2 regions of the Kocuria sp. MNB10 genome follow, and region 1 is predicted to be linked to the other one. Evidence: riboswitches for the same ligand, from Rfam matches in the RefSeq annotation. Region 1 holds a riboswitch; the other holds the start of a gene.

Region 1 (3,454 bases):
GTGAAGCGCGCCACACATTTCGTGTATTAAATCGTATATTTTTCCCGGGCCGTTCACCCGGGCGGGCAGCATGCCGGCCGTTGTGACGCGTTCATGACACGGCAACGCCCCCTCCCGCCGTGCCGCACCGTGGAAGGTGCGGGCGCAGCGGAAGGGGGCGGGCGGCGTCGTCGTCCGGGAAGATCGGGGAGCCGGAACGGTCAGCGACGCGGTGGGACTAAAAGCTGCAGGACCAGTCGCGCGGCCTGATCAGAACAGGCGCTCGGACGCGATCCGCGCACCCTCCACGAGGGACTCGAGCTTGGCCAGCGCGATCTGCGGGTGCAACCGCCCGCCCAGACCGCAGTCCGTGGAGGCGATCACGTTCTCCTTGCCCACCACGGACGCGTACTGCTCGATCCGGTCCGCCACGAGCTCGGGGTGCTCCACCACGTTGGTCGAGTGGGAGACGAAACCGGGGTAGACCACCTTGCCCTCGGGCAGCTGGTGGTCCTTCCAGACCTTCCATTCGTGGCCGTGGCGCGGGCTGGACGCCTCGAAGCTGTAGCCCTGCGCGCGGATGGTGAGCATGAGGTCCACGAGGTACTTGAACTCGAGGTCCGTGGTGTGCGGGCCGTGCCACGAACCCCAGCACAGGTGGAAGCGGATCTGCTCCTCGGGGAGGTCGCGCAGTGCGTAGTTCAGCGCGTCCACGCGCAGCTGGGTGAAGGCCAGGTAGTCCTCCACGGTGGGCTCGGGATTGATCTGGTCCCAGGACTCGGCGATCGAGGGGTCGTCGATCTGCACGGTCAACCCGGCGTCTACGATGGCCTTGTACTCCTCGCGCATCACGTCCGCGCACGCGTAGACCAGTTCCTCGTCGCTCGCGTAGTACTCGTTCTTCACGCGCGCGCACGAGCCGGGGGACAGCGCTGCCACGAACCCCTGCGTGGCCCCGGTCTCGGCCATGGCCTCCTTAATCCGGCGGATGTCACCGGCCACGGCTTCCTGACCCGTGTAGGTCAGCGGGCCCGTGATCTTCGGCTGGGACACGCTTGCGCGGTGGGCCAGGACCCCGGCCGTGGGATCCTCGTAGGCCTCCCGGAACTTGGAGCGATCGCGGCGGTCCGGGAAGCTCGTGAGCACGATGTTGCCCGGCGACGAGCGCAGCGTCTCCGCCGTCTGCCAGCGGTCCTCGTCCGTGGGGGTCAGCCCGCCCAGGCGGTGGAACGAGTAGTTCCACCAGGCCCCGTAATCCACGGCGCCGGACGTGGTGTGGCCGTACTCGCCGTCATTGACGATGTCCAGGCCGATCTCCCGCTGCTTGCGCACGACGTCGATCACCCCGGCGTCCAGCGCCTCACCCAACTGCGCCAGGTCGATCTCCCCGGCCTGGAAGCGGTTGTTGGCCTCGAGCAACTGCGGCGTGCGGGGGAGGGACCCCACGTGGGTGGTCTGGATGCGATCGGTGTTCAAGGGCATGGCTGTGCTGATCCTTTCCATCGGTCCTGGCGTTAGCACCGGTGTCACCCCGGTTGCTGCGGCTTCCACGAGCCAGATCTCTCGGCCGCTCTGGATGGGTACTGCTCCATCCAACAGCATCGCGAGGAGTGGACGCCAGCCGGGGCGTGTCGGACGACGACGCCGCTCCCCGGGTTCCTCCTGCCCGGCCCCTCGGGCTCGGGTCACCGGGGCTTCCGTGACCGGGCGGCCCCCGGTGCGGGCCATGACTCGTAGCTGGTCCGGGGTGGTCCGTTCCGGATCGTGACCCGGCGGCCCCCCGGGGCGTAGCGTGACGCGGTAGGAGAACCGTCCACGCGCAAAGAGGCTGTCATGGAGCAATCGCTCGAGGGGAAGAAGGCCCTGGTCACCGGTGGGGCCAGCGGGATCGGCCGCGCCGCCGTGCAGGCGTTCGCGGACCGCGGCGCCCACGTGGTCGTCGCGGATATCAATGAAGAAGCCGCTCAGACGACGGCCTCCGAGGTGGGCGGGGAAGCCTGGGTCGTGGACCTCTCGGACACCGCCGCGCTCGCCGAACTGGGCCTGGACGTGGACATCCTGGTCAACAACGCGGGGATCCAAAAGGTGACACCCGTGCAGGACTTCGACCCCGCGGACTTCCACCGCATCCTCACGCTCATGCTCGAGGCTCCGTTCCTGCTGATCCGTGCCGCACTGCCGCACATGTACGAGCGCGGATGGGGCCGAATCATCAACGTCTCCTCCATCCACGGTCTGCGCGCGTCCGCGTACAAATCCGCGTACGTCACGGCCAAGCACGGGCTCGAAGGGCTGTCCAAGACCGTGGCCCTGGAGGGCGCTGAGCACGGTGTGACCAGCAACTGCGTCAACCCCAGCTACGTGCACACCCCGCTCGTGGACAAGCAGATCAAGGACCAGGCCGCGACCCACAGGATCCCCGAGGACCAGGTGATCGAGAAGATCATGCTCACCGAGTCCGCGATCAAGCGCCTCGTGGAACCCGAGGAGGTTGGCGAGCTCATCGCGTTCCTGGCCGGCCCGTCCGCGGGCATGGTCACGGGTGCGTCCTACACGATGGACGGTGGCTGGACGGCGTCCTGAGCGCGGGGCGACGTCGCCGCGTCCACCCTCGCTGCCGTTCGGTGTCGAGGCAATGGCCCGCGTTCCACGGCCCCTCTCCGGCCAAGGGCCCGAACATCTGTGTCCCGAAAAAACACCCGCAGTCGCACAACGCGTGCGGTATCGGGGCACAGATGTTCCGGGGTGCGAGGACGCGGGGTCTGACGGTACGGGACGACGCCGCTGCGTCCGGTTCACACGGTCGTGGCCCCCGCGCGCAGCGCCGCGGAGAGCCTGTGGGCCTGGTCCAGCAAAGCCGCCCCGAGGCGGGGTCTGCGTTCCGTGGTGAACCGGGGTTCGATCCCCGTCAGGGAGAGCGCGTAGCGGGGTTGGCCGGTCGCGTCGAACACCGCGGCCGCCATGCCCCACGAGCCCTCCACAATACGTCCGGGGTTCAGGGACCAGCCGTCCTCCCGGACCTGGGCGACGAGGCGGCGGACGTGAGCGTCGTCGTGCTGTGGACCGAGGCGCGTCCGCTCCTCCCGGGTGTCCGCGAGGGCGGTCTCCAATTGGTCCGGGGGTAGGTGACCGAGGATCGCGAGTCCCGCAGAGGCCACGCCCAGGGGCAACCGCAGACCCTCGTAGAGCACGTGCGAGCGCACCGGGAACGCCCCCTCCACCCGGGCCAGGCAGATGACCTCGTTGCCGCGGCGAGCGGAGAAGAACGCGGACTCGCCCGTGGCCTCGGCGAGCCGCTGCAGGCACGGGGTCGCGAGGTCCTGGGCGGGATAACGTTGGGCGGCCACCGTGCCCAGGATGTGCAGTTCGGGACCCAGGGCCCAGTTGCCGTCCTCCGTGCGGTCCACGAGCCCCTCGGCGGCGAGCGCTGCGAGCAATCGGTGCGCGGTGGGCCGGGTCAGCCCCGTGCGGTGGG
Region 2 (3,454 bases), 950 kb from region 1:
GGGATCACGGGCACGAGGCCATGGTGATCGCCCCCTCCTACGAGAAGACCCTGTTCCTGGGCTCGGTGGACCACGTGGACGGCGTGCGGATCGAGCGCATCCCGTCCCTGCCGCTCGCGGGCTATCCCGAGGTCCGCGTGGCGAGCTGCACCGTGAGTCGCATGCAGCGCATCCTGGCCCGCTTCGCCCCGGACGTGGTGCACGTGGCGTCCCCGTTCGTGCTGGGCTGGCAGGCCATCCAGGCCGCCAAGGGTCTGGGCCTGCCGTGCGTGGCCGTGTACCAGACGGACGTTCCCGGTTACGCCGCCCGGTACGGGGCGTCCGTGCTGGAGACCGCCATGTGGTCCCACGTGCGTGCGATGCACAACAGTGCGGCCCTCACTCTCGCTCCCTCCACGGCGTCGATCAGCCAGCTCCACGAGCACGGCGTCCAGCGGGTGCACATGTGGCGCCGCGGCGTGGACACGAGCCGGTTCCGTCCCGCGCTGCGCGATCACGCGTGGCGCGAGCGCGTGGGCGGCGGCAAGCGACTCGTGGGATACGTGGGGCGGTTGGCCCCCGAGAAGCAGGTCGCGGACCTCGCCGCGATCGACGCCCTGCCGGACACCCGGCTCGTGATCATCGGTTCCGGCCCCGGGAAGGAGTCGCTGCGCTCGGTATTGCCCAACGCGCACTTCGAGGGCTTCCTCACGGGCACCGAACTCGCCACGGCCATGGCGTCGCTGGACGTGTTCGTGCACCCCGGTGAGCACGAGACGTTCTGCCAGACCATCCAGGAAGCCATGGCCTCCGGGGTCCCAGTGGTGGCCGTGGGCCGCGGCGGCCCCCTGGACCTCGTGGACTCCTCGCGTAACGGGTGGCTCTACGCCCCGGGTGACCCGGCCGGGTTGCGCGAGCGCGTCCGGGACCTCGCGGGCGACGACGCCAAACGCCTCGCCTTCGCGCGCACCGCCCACCAGTGCGTGCAGGAGCGCACGTGGGGTGCCGTGTGCGAGCAGTTGCTGGGCCACTACGAGCGCGCTCGCACGGTCACCTCCCGGATGCGCGGCACGCGCCGCAGCGGCCTGCACACCCCATGAGAACCGCCGCCGGGTGCCAGATGTTACTCAACAGAAGCTTGATTAAGTTTTGATGACATTCTCGGTCCGCGCCTGGCTGGTCCCCCGAATCCACGGATAGGCTCGAAGCAGCTTCACGAGATGCGCCCGCGCAACGACAAGGACGTCACCGCGCGCCCAGAGCTCCAACTCGGCGTACGCCAACCCTCGGTTCAGGGGTGGATTGGATGACGAAGCGGCCGGGGCCACACGTGTGGTTCCGGCAAGCGACCGGAAAAATCAGAGGCCCGACATCATGAACACGACAACGCAGAAATCCCACCCCGACCGTCAGACCCTTCCCGAGACCCGCGAGCAGTGGGTGGACGTCACCGTCCAGGCGGACCCCGCCCGGCACGTGGTGTCGATCACCGGATCGGACGGTCGTCAGCACGAATACTTCGCGGACGACGCCCGCGAGGTCGCGCTGGCCGCACAGCACACACGGGGGCGCGGCCAGTGGTGCGCCAAGTACAGCCGACTCCTGGTCCCCGGGGCCTCCCGGGTGACCGGCGGGGTGTCCTTCTACAAGCTGGAGCCGATGCCCGCGTAGTCCACGCGCACACGGTCACCGCGACCGCGAACTCCACGAACGGTGTGGCCCGGGTCCGAACGGATCCGGGCCACACGCGTGTGTCGAGCGCTTCTCTGCGCTCCCGCCCGGTTCTCAGTGGGCGGTCGTATCCCGATCCTGGGCGATCAGCTCGGCGGCGCGTTCACCGATCATGAAGACCGTGATGTTCGGGTTCACCGTCACGAGCTCGGGCATTATCGAGGCGTCTGCCACGCGCAATCCGCTCACGCCCTTGACGATCGCATCCAGCAGGAACGCCGTGCGCCCGGTGATGAGCACGTACAGCATGAGCCCGATCGCAAGGATGATGCTCAGCTCGGAAAGCCGCCGGATGCCCTTGTCCACCCCAAAGATGGTCCCCAGCAGCGCCGCGGTGTCCACGGCGTCGCCGGCGGCACCGTGGATCCGGCACCCGATCAGGGGGTAGAGAGCGGAGCGGATGCTCAGCGGCATGCCGAAGCGGTAGGCGAAGTAACCGAACGCCATGCCCATCAGGGCGTACATGGCCCACCCCGTGAACAGGTTGAACTGGGGTTTCGCCTGGTCCGGGCCCATCTTGATCGTGCCGTGCCTGCAGTCCGCGACCAGGATCACGAACACGATCACGAGAGCGGCCGTGAGGATGTAGAACCACCCCAGCCGGGAGGCGACCCACGCGACCACGCCGCCGATCACGGCGTCGGCGTGCTCGGGTGCCTCCGTAGCCCAGGCGGACGGCGAGACAAGCAGGGTTGCCGCGGCCACGAAGACCCGCCAGTTGACGGGCAACCGGGGTGGCGCAGAGCGAGGGGCCCGGACGGGGCGGGCGGATCCGCGACGGGCGACGAGCCCGGGCATGGGTGACGGGTGGACGAGGAATCGTGGGTGGTCACGTCGGGGATGCGGATCGGACGTCGGACGACCCGGGGTTGAGGCGCCTTACTACCAGCCGTTAGTCATGGCACGCCACCTCACTGTAGGGGAGGGCCGCGCAGCAGCCGAATGCAGCCGCGCGGCCCCACGAGCACACCCCCCCCCGTTCGCCCGGGGCGGCACTGTCAGCCCAGCAGCTTGGCCACGAGGGCGCTCGCGAACTCCTCGGAGACGTCCCCGTAGTTCAGGGAGAAGTCCTCGTCCACGAGCGTGGGCAGCAGCCCCGAGCACAGCACCGTGGCGCGCGCGTACAGCCCCGGCAGGGCGGCACCGATGGGCACGGAGAGCAACCGCAGCTCGGGATCGTAGCTGACCAACGCCGTGCCGGTGTCCCGCGCCGCGAGGTGCTTGCCGAGCCCCGAGGACACGGGACGGGCGTGACCCGAGACCACGTCCTCCGCGGTGCGGTAGGCGTAGCGCGTCTTGTGGTGGTGGTTGATCCGGTACAGCCCCGCCTGGTTGCGGTCGTCCGTGGCCTCCCACGTGGCGTCCGCGGGCACGAAGCGTTCCGCGACCCCGTTGTACTGCATCTCCTTCAGGGGCAGCCCGGCGACGACCGAGGACAACGGGGGCAGGGTGTCGAGCATGACGGGCCCGGCGTCGTAGACCACGTCGCACAGCCCCTCGGGCAGCAGCTTGCTCAGCGCGTCGAGGTCCACATCCTGGAGCATGGTGGTCGCATGGTCCTCCGGGGACAGCACCACGACCTCACCACCCTGGGCCCCGACCGCCTGCGTCACGGCGTCCTCTTGGTCGGTCTTCCACCCGCCCGTGAGCAGGATGGAGCCGTCCACGAGCTGGGTCAAAGCCGGGGAGCACACCTGCCAGCGGCGCACCGTCCAGTTCTCGTCCCGGATCACCTCCAGGAAAC

Evidence for each region. Region 1 has a riboswitch for S-adenosylmethionine ahead of ACW9PK_RS06910 (cobalamin-independent methionine synthase II family protein). Riboswitches for the same ligand answer to the same signal wherever they lie in the genome.
Region 2: another riboswitch for S-adenosylmethionine. It lies ahead of ACW9PK_RS02645 (hypothetical protein); the one in region 1 lies ahead of ACW9PK_RS06910 (cobalamin-independent methionine synthase II family protein).

What each region holds. Positions count from the first base shown of each region.
Region 1 is NZ_CM133411.1:1,541,568-1,545,021, forward strand. It holds gene ACW9PK_RS06910 (cobalamin-independent methionine synthase II family protein) at 250-1,461, opposite strand; SAM riboswitch class I at 1,476-1,562, opposite strand; gene ACW9PK_RS06915 (3-hydroxybutyrate dehydrogenase) at 1,813-2,562, shown strand; gene ACW9PK_RS06920 (IclR family transcriptional regulator) at 2,775-3,454, opposite strand, start outside.
Region 2 is NZ_CM133411.1:590,499-593,952, forward strand. It holds gene ACW9PK_RS02640 (glycosyltransferase family 4 protein) at 1-1,079, shown strand, start outside; SAM riboswitch class IV at 1,191-1,333, shown strand; gene ACW9PK_RS02645 (hypothetical protein) at 1,354-1,650, shown strand; gene ACW9PK_RS02650 (BCCT family transporter) at 1,765-2,415, opposite strand; gene ACW9PK_RS02655 (hypothetical protein) at 2,709-3,454, opposite strand, start outside.